DNA from 3 places in the Ensifer sp. Root31 genome. Region 3 is predicted to be linked to each of the others. Evidence: riboswitches for the same ligand, from Rfam matches in the RefSeq annotation. Region 3 holds a riboswitch; each other region holds the start of a gene.
The links. A riboswitch is a leader RNA that binds a small molecule or an ion and turns the genes downstream of it on or off. The one in region 3 is predicted to bind FMN.
Positions count from the first base shown of each region.

Region 1: linked by a shared signal. The riboswitch ahead of ASD00_RS31975 (6,7-dimethyl-8-ribityllumazine synthase) and the one ahead of ASD00_RS17720 (riboflavin synthase) in region 3 are both predicted to bind FMN.
Region 2: linked by a shared signal. The riboswitch ahead of ASD00_RS34735 (DMT family transporter) and the one ahead of ASD00_RS17720 (riboflavin synthase) in region 3 are both predicted to bind FMN.

Region 1 is NZ_LMCO01000056.1:91,556-95,751, reverse strand. Features, by position in the region: gene ASD00_RS31990 (ABC transporter permease) at 1-127, shown strand, start outside; gene ASD00_RS31985 (ABC transporter ATP-binding protein) at 132-1,193, shown strand; gene ASD00_RS31980 (TfoX/Sxy family protein) at 1,388-1,741, shown strand; FMN riboswitch at 1,908-2,057, shown strand; gene ASD00_RS31975 (6,7-dimethyl-8-ribityllumazine synthase) at 2,149-2,622, shown strand; gene ASD00_RS31970 (low temperature requirement protein A) at 2,863-4,140, opposite strand.
Region 2 is NZ_LMCO01000066.1:91,773-95,968, forward strand. Features, by position in the region: gene ASD00_RS34730 (esterase-like activity of phytase family protein) at 1-882, opposite strand, end outside; gene ASD00_RS34735 (DMT family transporter) at 981-1,880, opposite strand; FMN riboswitch at 1,967-2,219, opposite strand; gene hupB (DNA-binding protein HupB) at 2,342-2,617, opposite strand; gene lon (endopeptidase La) at 2,840-4,196, opposite strand, start outside.
Region 3 is NZ_LMCO01000018.1:974-5,169, reverse strand. Features, by position in the region: gene ASD00_RS17730 (cupin domain-containing protein) at 1-430, opposite strand, end outside; gene ASD00_RS17725 (MFS transporter) at 949-2,109, shown strand; gene ASD00_RS17720 (riboflavin synthase) at 2,394-3,029, opposite strand; FMN riboswitch at 3,185-3,330, opposite strand; gene ASD00_RS17715 (MFS transporter) at 3,648-4,196, opposite strand, start outside.

The DNA.
Region 1 (4,196 bases), on a different contig from region 3:
CGTCGGCGCCAACAAGGCCTATGAGCCTTCGGCGCTCGCGGTCATCGCATTCGCCATCACCTGGCTCAGCATGGGTCTGATCCAGCTCGTTTCCCGCATCCAGAAATCCGCTCCGGCCAAGGCTTGATCACATGGCATTCCTGACACTGAACAATATCCAGAAGTCCTTCGGCCCGGTTCAGGTCGTGCACAACTTCAACATGGTCATCGACAAGGGCGAGTTCGTTTCGTTCCTAGGCCCGTCAGGCTGCGGCAAGACGACGATCCTGCGCATGATCGCCGGCTTCGAGACGCCGTCGGGCGGCACGATCACCATCGACAGCAAGGACCAGGGAACGCTGAAGCCCAACCAGCGCAACATCGGCATGGTGTTCCAGGCCTATGCGCTGTTTCCCAACATGAACGTCAACGACAACGTCGCCTTCGGCCTGAAAGTCGCCGGGGCGCAGAAGTCGGAGATCGATACACGCGTCAAGCAGATGCTGAGCCTGATCAAGCTCGAGCACCTGGCCGACCGCTTCCCCTACCAGCTTTCCGGCGGCCAGCAGCAGCGCGTGGCGCTCGCGCGCGCCCTCGCCGTCAAGCCGCAGGTGCTGCTGCTCGACGAGCCGCTGTCGGCGCTCGACGCCAAGATCCGCGTGTCGCTGCGCGAGGAAATCCGCCAGATCCAGCAGCAGCTCGGCATCACCACTGTCTTCGTCACCCATGACCAGGAAGAAGCCCTGTCGATCTCCGACCGCATCGTCGTCATGAATTCCGGGCGAGCCGACCAGATCGGCACGCCGTTCGAGATCTACAACACCCCTGCGACCCGATTCGTCGCCTCCTTCGTCGGCACGCTCAACATCATCGAAGCCAAGGTCGCCGACCCGGCCGCCGGTGCTGTCACCATCGGCAACCAGCAGGTGTCGCTGAAGGAGCCGATCGCCGGCATGAAGGGTGGCGACAACATTTCGCTGGCGCTGCGCCCGGAGGCAGGCTCGATCGCCGACAGCGCCAGGGGCGACACCGCGCTGACCGGCGAGGTGGTTTCGACCAGCTTCCTCGGCTCGGTCATCCGCACCAAGCTGCGCATCGGCGGCGACGTCATCTCCTTCGACATGTTCAACGACCCCGGCCTGACGCCGCCGGCCTTCGGCTCGAACGTCACGCTCCGCTTTGCCGCCAAGGACCTGCTCGTCATCCGCGAGTAGATCTCCAGCGTCCCCCTACAGCGCGTGCGTCTTGTTACGCGCAAAGGTCGCTGTAGCGCTTTGAAGTGCTGCATGTTTTTATCCCTAAATCGAATAGGATTTAAGGAAACATGCAGTAGCTGCCTTGCACATGCCGTGGAGAGATTGCCTGAACCGTCGAATGAAAAACAGCGCATTTTGCACCGGCGGCCGCCATGACTAAAGCGCAGCCGAGTGCGTTCGTCACCCATATCCACGAAGAACTCGCGGATATCGGTCCCGTTGACATAGGCCGCTTCTTCGGCGGTTGGGCCTATCTTGTCGCTGATCGCCAGTTCGCCATCAGCATCAAGGATCGCCTCTATTTCAGGGTTGATCAGCCCCTGAGAGATGCGCTTCTCAGCGAAGGATGTCAGCCGTTCACCTACAACAAGGGCGGCAAACCGGTGGTCGTGCACCGCTACTACGAAGCACCGGTCACTTGCCTTGATGACAGGCAGGCGCTGCTCCATTGGTCCGCACGCGCGATCGCCGCCGAAGACGAAGCCCCGCGTCGCGTCCGCAGATAAATGTCTCGTGGCGGCGACGCGGCACGCGGCCGAGGTCAGACTACGGCGGCTCCCGACGGGAACAGATTTGTCCGGGAGCGATACGGCACGGAAAAAATCTGTCGCGATTTCCCGGATTTTCGTCGCGTCATGCGTTTGACCAGGCACGGCCGATCTATATAGTCGCTCTTGTTCTCAGGGCGGGGTGAAACTCCCCACCGGCGGTAGCGATCGAAAGATCGAAGCCCGCGAGCGCTTCGGAGGTCTACTTCGGAGGTCAGCAGATCCGGTCAGATTCCGGAGCCGACGGTCACAGTCCGGATGGAAGAGAGCAAGCAGGAACGTGGACCCCACACCGGGGTTTCGCGCGCGTGCATGTTCGCCCGACGGGAAAATTGGAAACGCCAAACCCTGGAAGGCTTGAGACCATGACTATTCTTTCCCACCCCACCGCCAAGATTGCGATTGTCCGTGCCCGCTGGCACGCCGACATCGTCGACCGCTGTGTCGATGCCTTCGTCGCCCAATGGACGAAGTTCGGCGGCAGTGCCGCCGACGTCGAGATCTTCGACGTGCCAGGCGCGCTGGAAATCCCGCTGCACGCGCAGAAGCTTGCCAGGACCGGCCGTTACGCCGCGATCCTCGGCACCGCCTTCGTCGTCGATGGCGGCATCTACCGCCATGACTTCGTCGCTGGCACGGTGCTCGACGGTATGATGCGCGTCCAGCTCGATACCGACGTGCCGGTGCTGTCGGCCGTGCTGACGCCGCACAATTTCCAGGAAAGCGCGCCGCTGATCGCCTTCTTCCGCGAACACTTCGTCGCCAAGGGCGAAGAAGCCGCCAATGCCTGCGCCCAGATCCTCGACGCCCGCGCCAAGCTGGCGCTGCTCAACGCCTGATCTGCTGGCGGGCCGCAAGCCCGCGCCGTATCCGGCCGCCACCCCTCATCCGGCCTGCCGGCCACCTTCTCCCCGCCTGCGGGGAGAAGGCTAGGGTGAGGGGCAAGGCTCGCTCAGCGCTCCGATGCGCAACCATCGAGCCGCTTCGCGGCGCCTGCTTGAATCAACCTCTGAACCACCTGAATCAAGCCGCCAGCAACAGCCGGCAAACCGCTGTTTCGAATAGCCAATTCCCGGCGTTCAATGCACCGGCTCTGCCTCATCAAGGCACCGTTCCAGCGCCGCCATCCGGTGGCGATGACCGACCGCCTCGAAACCGACGACGGTCACGAACGGCGCAAACATCAGAATGATCAGGCAGATCGCCATGTCGACGCCCGCCATCGCGGCCGCGATCGACGCCGCAAGCAGCAGCATCGTGCCGGCGAGCAGCCAGGCATGAAGCGGTTCCGACTGCCGCAGCAGATAGGCATACATGCCGTAGACCAGAGCGATATAGGCCGCGACCGGGACCGCCACCGTCAACACGGTCGCAAGCGACCCGATATGCGCCTTGTGCTCGATGTAATAGGCGGCGACATGCAGGCCCGCACCGGTCGCAACGATCGCGGCGAAAATGAACATGTGACCATAGCCCCAGACGAAGGAGCGTCTGCGGTGCACGTGCAGGACCTCGGCACTCGGCAACAGGAAATAGATCCACCACATGCCGAAGGTAAGCCCGGTGCCCGCAAGGCAGACGAGCGCCACGTCGAGGTTCCAGCCCTCCCCATCCACCACCGCCGTGATCGAGGCGACCGTGCCGACGACGCCTTCTCCGAGCGCGATGATTGCCAGAAGGCCGTAGCGTTCCGCAATATGGTGGGCATGCCAGGGCGTGCCGCCATGCCGCGTCTCGGCGATATAGGGCCCGAGCATCTCGATGACGGTGAGCGCCACGACCATGGCGAAGGTGACAACGATCGAGAAGTCGACGAAGATCTGCACGACCCAGCCGAGTTGCGCAACCGTGATCGCTACCACATAGGTCATGCAGGCCTGCCGTCGTGCCGGATCTTGGCCGGCGGCGCGCAGCCACTGGAAGATCATCGCCACCCGCATGACGACGTATCCGAGCACCATCACGCCATTGTCGAGATGGGCACCCTCGTCGACCGAGCGGAACATGGCGGGAAGGCCGATCGCCAGGATCAGCACGCCGACCATCTGCACCATGGTCACGCACCGGAACACCCAGTCGTCGGTGTCATAGGCGGAAGCAAACCAGGTGAAATTGATCCAGGCCCAGCAGATGGCGAAGCTGGCGAAGAAGAAGCCGATCAGCCCCGCCTTGAAATGTCCTTCGGCCATCAGATGCGCAAGCTGCGATGCCGCAAGGCTGAAGGCGATGACGAAGGTCAGGTCGAACAGAAGCTCGAGCGTCGTGGCTGTGCGGTGGTGTTCGTGCGTGTCGCGGCCGCTCATGCGCGCCAGGCGGTGGCTTCCGGCATGCGGCGGTGTCGTTGGGGCGTCGGGCATGGGGCGGCATTCCTCGCTGACGTGACGATATGCAAGCATGTTCAAATATTTACAGA
Region 2 (4,196 bases), on a different contig from region 3:
GGCGACGACGATGCGATTGTCGTCGAGCCACTTGACGGCGTCAGGCTCGCGCTTGCGGCCCGGTTGCTCGTCCATGAAGGCGATAGCGCCGTCACGCTTGGCGTCGATGTCCCTAAGGTCGACCGCGCCAGCGGAGAAATGCGTCTTTACCGTCGCCGACTTGCCGTCGATGATGACGATGTGGTTGTTCTCCTGCAGCGTCAGCGCAATCTCGTCCTTGCCGTTGAAGGACACGAATTCCGGCTCCGGGTCGTCGCCTGCAACCTCGGCAAGACCGGTGAGGGTCACGTGCTTGATCGTCGCGCAATCGGCACCACCATCCTTCAGAGACAGGATCACCAGGTCGCCGGCAGGCATCTGCGGGATCTTGCCGTCGTTGACCTCTTCATCGCGCTCATTCTCGATCGCGATCGCAGCAATGGTCCGGTCCTTGTTGACCGCGACGGAGTCCGGCTGGCCGCCGAGATCGCAGGTCGACTCGACCTTCTTCGAGGCAACGTCGACGGTAGCGAGAAAGCCGGAAGGCTTGGTGAAGCTTTCGCGTGTGTTGACCGCGATCAGGGCCTTGGTACCGGCGACGGTTACCGAGGTCGGCTCGCCATCGAACGACACGATACCGGCCGCCTTCGGCGCCTTGGCGTCGGTGATATCGATAAGGCCGATGCGCTTGCCCGGGCTATCGGAATAGATCAGCGTATTGCCGTCTTCGGTGGCGGTAATGATTTCCGCGGATGTCGCGTCCTTGCGGGCATCGCCCTCCGGCAGATTGTCGGCAACGGCGAAGGACGCAATACGATTGAACACCGGTTCGGCGGCAGCCGGAAAGGCAACGGACGCAAGAAGTATGGCGGCAAGTGCCGTTCTGCATGATGAAATGGTCATGAAAAATCCCCCATGTCGAATATTCAAAACAAGGGGGTTCTGCGGGATGGCGATGACAGGCGCATGACAGTCCCGCGCCTTTGTTGTGCAGCGTTGTCTTACGCGGTCGCGCGCTCGCGTTTCATCTCGTTGCGCATGATGAAAAGCGAGGCGCCGAGGATCAGGACCGCCCCCAGCCACAGATAGCCGCTCGGCGCATAACCGAAGACGAGCCAGCCGGCGAGAACGTTGAGCGGTAGCTTGAGATCGTCGAAAGGCTGCACATACGCTGCGTCTGCGACGGTATAGGCAAGCGTCAACAGATACTGTGCCACCACGGTCAAAAGCCCCGCCAGCACCAATAGCGCAAGGATAGTTCCACTCGGCACGACAAACCCTGCCGACAGCGCCAGCACACCATTGATCGGCGTCAGAAGCACGAGCAACCAGACCGTTATCGTCTCAGGGCGCTCGATGCCTGTCAGGCTCTTGGTGATCAGCGACGCCGCCCCCCAGAGCAGCGCCGAGAAAACCGGCAGCAGCGCTGCCCGGGTGAAGCTTTCCGACCAGGGCTGCAGGATGATCGTGGCGCCGGCAAAGCCGACTGCCGCCGCTGCCCAGCGTGCCGGACCAACGCGTTCGCCCAGGAAGAGCCGCGCACCAAGAATGATGAAAAATGGCGATGTCATCACCAGCGCGATCGCCTGCCAGATCGGAACAGAAGCCAGGCCCGAAACCCAGGCCCCTACGCCGAGCGCCGCAAAGGCAACGCGAATGACGTGACGCCAGGGGTAATCGGTGCGCATGGCCGACAGGCCGGCGCGAAACAGGAACGGCAGGGAGAAGACGAGTGCAAATGCATATTGCCAGAAGGCAGTCGAGGTGGCGGAAAAGCCGAGTTGCATCGTCATCCATTGCGTGACGACATTCAGGAGAGCAAAGGCGACGCCGGCCAGTATCATCCAGGCCGCACCGGCCATGGCACGGGAGGTGAAAAGTGCTTGGGTCGTCTCGCTCATGTCCTTCATCCGCAAACAGGGACCTACACAAATCAGGACACATGAGCGCAGGATGCGACGACGGACCGCCCGCCCGTCGCACCCACGATCATTCTCTTTCATCCGGACTGTGACCGTCGGCTCCGGAATCGCACCGGATCTGCTAACCTTCCGACACGACAGCGCCTGAAGTGCTCGCGGGCTTGGGCCTGCTGCATAATTCCTTAAATCCAATCCGATTTAAGGAGAAAATTATGCAGCAGCTTTCAAGTGTCACAGCGTCCGTTGCGCGTCATATTTGACGCGCGGCGCTGAGCCCTTACCGCCGGTGGGGAGTTTCACCCCGCCCTGAGAACAGGGCTGAGCCGTAGACCAAAGACCGCGCTGCTGCAAGGGCAGCCGAAACGCAAAAGGGTCCGGCGTGAACCGAACCCTTCAAGACTTGGACGGCCGGCCTCGTATCCGGCCGTCAAGCAAACCTATCAGCCGTTAACGGCATCCTTCAGGCCCTTGCCGGCCGTGAACTTCGGAACGTTGCGTGCCGGGATGTCAACTTCAGCGCCCGTGGACGGGTTGCGGCCCTTGGAGGCTTCGCGACGCGAAACGGAGAAGTTGCCGAAACCGACGAGGCGAATGTCGCCACCGTCCTTAAGTTCAGCCTGGATGGTCTCGAAAACTGCATCAACTGCGGAAGATGCGTCGGTCTTGGAAAGTCCGGCCTTCTCAGCAACGGCAGACACGAGCTCATTTTTGTTCATGTTTCCACCCCTTTCAAAATGGTTCGAAACGACTGTGTTTTTAAGCCGCGGCGGCTTGCGCATCGCCCGCGTCTTGCCATTCCCAATTGCGCCTAATCCCTTGGAATGCAAGGCTTGCAGCATGCTTTTACAACAAAAAAGACCGGCCAGAGGCCGGTCTTCCTTGTTTTTCTGCCAAATGGGCCTGACGGGAACACAATTGCACCCGCCCGGTCCTGTCAATCAGTGGGCGATGGAAGCGCCCGCTTCGTCCTGCGAATCAACCGCGGCGACGGTTGCCGGCTCATTTGCCGGGTCCCATTCGATCGGCTCCGGGACGCGGACCAGAGCGTGCTCGAGCACTTCACCCATCCGCGAAACGGGGATGATCTCCAGCACGTTCTTCACGTTGTCCGGGATCTCGGCGAGATCCTTGGCGTTTTCCTCGGGGATCAGCACCTTCTTGATGCCGCCGCGAACGGCCGCCAGCAGTTTTTCCTTCAGTCCTCCGATCGGCAGCACGCGGCCGCGAAGGGTGATCTCACCCGTCATCGCCACGTCCTTGGAGATCGGAATACCGGTCATGACAGAGACGATCGCTGTTGCCATGGCAACACCGGCCGACGGGCCATCCTTGGGCGTCGCGCCTTCCGGCAAGTGCACGTGGATGTCGCGCTTGTCGAACAGCGGCGGCTCAATGCCGAAGTCGATCGCCCGCGAGCGGACATAGGATGCCGCCGCCGAAATCGATTCCTTCATCACGTCGCGCAGGTTGCCGGTGACGGTCATGCGGCCCTTGCCGGGCATCATGACGCCTTCGATCGTCAGCAGTTCGCCGCCGACCTCGGTCCAGGCAAGACCTGTGACCACACCGACCTGATCGTCGCGTTCGGCTTCGCCGTGACGATAACGCGGTACGCCAAGGTAGTCCTGGATGTTGCCGGCAGTGACTGCCACTGCCTTGGCCTTGCCCTTGATGATCTCGGTTACCGCCTTGCGGGCGAGCTTCATCAGTTCGCGCTCGAAGTTACGAACGCCGGCTTCGCGTGTGTAGGTCTGGATGATCGCCATCAGCGCACCGTCGGTGACCGAAAACTCTTTCGGCTGCAGCGCGTGATCGCGGATCGCCTTCGGCAGCAGGTGCCGCTTGGCGATTTCCAGCTTTTCCTCTTCGGTGTAGCCGGCAATACGGATCACTTCCATGCGGTCCATCAGCGGCGCCGGAATGTTCAGCGTGTTCGCCGTGGTGATGAACATCACGTTGGACAGATCGTATTCGACTTCAAGGTAGTGATCCATGAAGGTCGAGTTCTGTTCTGGATCCAGCACCTCCAGCAGAGCCGAGGACGGGTCGCCACGGAAGTCCTGGCCCATCTTGTCGATCTCGTCGAACAGGAAGAGCGGGTTGGACTTCTTCGCCTTCTTCATCGACTGGACGACCTTGCCGGGCATCGAGCCAATGTAGGTGCGGCGGTGACCGCGGATTTCGGCTTCGTCACGAACGCCACCCAGCGCCATGCGCACGTATTCGCGGCCGGTCGCCTTGGCGATCGACTTGGCAAGCGAAGTCTTGCCGACGCCCGGAGGGCCGACGAGGCAC
Region 3 (4,196 bases):
GCCGGCCGTCCTTGATCTCGGTGTCGCGAAAGGCCCCGGTCTGTTCAAGGACGACGCCATCTTCCTCAAACATTTCCTCCAGACCTGACGGAGCCAGGAGGATCAAAATTCGCGCCAGCTTATCTGACTCGTTGCGGAAACCACGCACGGAGTTCACCGGGCAATTAAGAAAAGTCCCTGTTGGGGCATGGATCCTTTCATTCTCAGTGAAGAAGACCATTTCTCCTTCCAGCACGAAAAACGCCTCCTCCTCACGTTCATGCAGATGAAATGGCGCGCCCTGGCCTGGCTTAACGAGGGATTCAAGCAGAGCATATCGACCGTGCGTCTCAGCGCCGCTGGCAAGAACGCGGTAGATGTTGCCAGCCGAGGCGAGGCGCTTGCCTTCGTTATCGGTCCGGACGGTGACTGGGAGGCTCAAATTACTCACGGCTGTATTCCTTAGTTTTTGTTTGGGCGCATCCCTCTGATTGTTAGAAGTATGCTTCATACAGATGGCGGCGATAGCTCAATAAATCAATCCAATTATCAATTGAATGATTGCTATCGTGCGAATTGAGCCACCCTCGTGGGAACCGTTGGGCGCTCAGCCTGCTTCTCGAGGCCCGAAAATCGCGCCCGATCATCCGATGAACCGCATTACTGCGCCGCAAAGAACATCGCATAGGTCAGGCGCGAAATCGTCGCTCTAATCGGGATATTTACGCGTAGCGGAAACACATTGAGATTGTTGTGTTTCCCTGCTATTGAACAGTTGGGCTTGCATAGCCCCAGCGAGTGCAGACGCAAACTCGCACCGCAGTGCCCCAGTCATAAAGCCGGCACTGCTCTCACGTCCCTAAAAGACGTTCATAAATCTCCCAAATCAATTCGCTCCGGCGTTGCGAATGCCCTCGTGGGTATCGTGCGCCGGCTTTCTTCCAGCTCTATTATTTAAGGAGGACAATCGTGCCTTCACGATTCCTTTTGCCTGCCCTTGCTCTTGCGGTCTTCTTTGTGGGAGCGACCGAATTCATGCTTTCGACAATGCTCTCGCCTTTGGCGACCGCCTTCGACACCACGCCGGCACACGCCTCTTGGCTCGTGTCCAGCTACGCCCTCTCCTATGCCGTGGCAGCACCAATCTTCGGCCTTCTGTCTGATCGCATCGACCGCCGTCGCCTCTTACTAGTCTCGCTTGCATTGTTCGCGATCGATGGATTTGCATTGACTGTAGCTCCCAGCTTCGGCGTTGCCATTGTTCTTCGGATATTTGGCGGCTTGGCATCGGCGGCGCTTGTTCCAACGGCATTCGCGTTGGTGGCCGACATCATCCCCACGCATCGGCAATCCGCTGCCATGGGCACTGTCATGGTGGGGATGACGTTCGGAATTGTCGCTGGTCCTGTAATCGCCGGCATCCTGACAGAAACGTTCGATTGGCGCGCGCCCTTCCTTACGACTGCAGGGGGCTGCCTGTTGACGCTCAGTGTTGCCCATCGCCTTCTCCCGAAGCGCGCAGCTGGCCATTCCGAAACAAAGATGCGGTGCTTCGGCTGGATCACCAAAGGAAGCATTACACGCCCGTTGGTCGCAAAAGGTCTCTGGAACGGAACGGCCGTCGCTGGCTTCCTGCTTGCCGGCGAGGTTCTACGACAACGCCATGACCTCAGCGTCGGGATCGTCGGCGTCTCGGTCTCCGCATTCGGCCTCGGACTTCTGCTCGGAAATCTCGGGGTTGGGCGAGTTGTCCACCTCTTTCGAGGAGACGAACGGACGCTCATGGCTGCGTTGCTGCTCCTGAGCGTAGCGGTTAGCATATTTATGATCGCACCATTGCCGCTAGGGGGAGGACTGGCTTTCCTGACCATTTGGGGCTTTGCGCTTGGACTAGCCGCACCGACCAGTACTTCAATGCTCGCCACTCGAAGCGAGGACGACAAGGGTCAGGTGCTGTCGGTTTCAGAAAGCCTCAATAATTTGACGGTTCTCGCCGTTCTACCCCTGGCAGCAATGGAGTTTGAAATCGCAGGATCGGCCAGAACTATGCTGGTGTTCGGCATCACCTTAGCACTTGCGGCCATACTGACTATCGCAGACAGACGCATTATGGATCCGCAAAAATCCTAAGTTTTGCGACTGAAAAGGCGCTCTGAATCACAAAGGGAAAACCGGTCGCAAAAGTCTGTCGCAAAAGCCGGAGATTCGCGACCGACTTTTGCGACAGCTCAGGCGATCATAGGAACCTCAACGGCACCCGGCGCACGGTGGATGTTCTTTTTACCTACTTCAATTGACTGCGAAGCCCGGTAGTCGAGCGCCCATTCGAGCAGACTCAGGTGACTTCGTCATTGAACTGGCCTACGACGACCGCGAAATTGGACGAAGGTGTGGTGTACACTACCGCTCCTCCACTATACCAAGGCGGCTGCACTTATGCGAGAAAGGCTTCCCGCTATAGTCCTCTCAACCACATCGAAAAGCACCACGGTCTGGTGATCAACCTCAATGTTGAGGAGGTCGCCGGGCTGGTAACTGGCGAATGTCGTTTGCCGAAGCGTTTCCGGAATGAGGTTGATGGTAACAACATTGTCCTCAACTTCGGCCACTGTCAGACTACAGCCGTTCACGCCCAGGAACCCGCGGGGGAAGATATATTTCGCCCACTTCGCGGGTACGTGGAACCGGATGAAGGCCCCTTCCTCGCGAACGGAAAGTTCCACTACCTCGGCCGTTGTGGCGACATGGCCCGCCATCAGATGCCCGCCTACTTCCTCGTTCATTCTCGCGGATCGCTCGATGTTCACGACGTCACCCGACTTGAAGCGGCGAAGGTTTGTGCGGTTGAGTGTTGCCGACATCGCCTCGAAGGTCACGCGAGGGCCTGCAAGCCCGGCTACCGTCATGCAGGTACCCTCGACGCTGACGCTTGCGCCAATCTTCAAGTCAGCCAGCAGCTCGTCGGTGAAGTCGATCGCGAATTGGGTATGACCCGCATAGGGCGTTACACCGGTAAGGGGGCGAACGGCCTTGACGATACCTGTATACATTAGCGCGGCCCTCCGCATGATCCATGCAGGCGTAGGGCTGGCGACGATAAGGAAAAATTGTGTTTGTTCATGTGAACGCATCCTTTGTTAGACAAATGCGTCCTCTGGGCATCAATGGAACGTATGGGCGCGTTTGCAAGAACACACCTTCGGCCCATTATCTTCTTTCATCCGGACTGTGACCGTCGGCTCAGGCATCTAACCTGATCTGCTGGACCCTTCCTTACGGAAGGCGCTCGCGGGCTCCGGAATTGCTTCCAATACCGCCGGTGGGGAGTTTCACCCCGCCCTGAAGACCGGCGGAAGCTAGCTTAGCGTTGACTTTATAGCAAGCGGGACGCGCCGTGACTGCCGGATAAGTCCGCGTTTGGGCCGAAAGGCGAAGCATGGGTCGAAAGGAGAGCGTAAGATTTCACTGTTCGCTTCGCAGACATGGATCGTCGTCCGCAATCGGCACGAAGCGGACGTCAGACGCGTCGCAAAACTCGGTCGCGAAAGCTCGACTTTTGCAAAAGTTTTGCGACACAAATTCCTCTTATTTTTCCAGCGCCGAGCAATCTGTCGCTGAATTTAGGGTTTCCGCGACGACCGGCCGTTAAACCTGCCCTTAAAGGTAGCTTATGCAATGACAGTCTCCGGTTCATCCGGCAGGGCACGCAATCCCAACACTGGCGAAAGGAGGATAATGAGAAACTGGATCAAGAATCCCCCCGTTGCCACGAATAAACATGTCGCAACGCCGAAGTAGCCAGCGACTAGAGCGCCGATCGCAGCCCCGAGCGGCCTTGAACCATAGGTGGCGGTCATTATCAGCGCAGAGACCCGACCAAGCATGACGTTAGGCGTGACTGCTTGGCGCAGTGTCATCGTCGTGATGGTCCAAAGGATTGGCCCGACTCCAAACATGAAGAAACTGGCACATACCAGCCAGAATGACGGAAACCACAACGTCAGCAACATTAGGCAAGCTCCACAAAATCCTCCAAGCGGCCCCAGAACGATCATGGTTCCAATCGAGAAGCGCCGCCCGAGGATTGGCACGATCATGGCTCCTATAATCATACCGACCCCATCAACTCCCAACGCAATGCCGACCTGAGTGGCACTCATGCTGAGGTTCTGAACGGCATAGGCAACATACACGGCCATCAGGACCACCCACGCGGT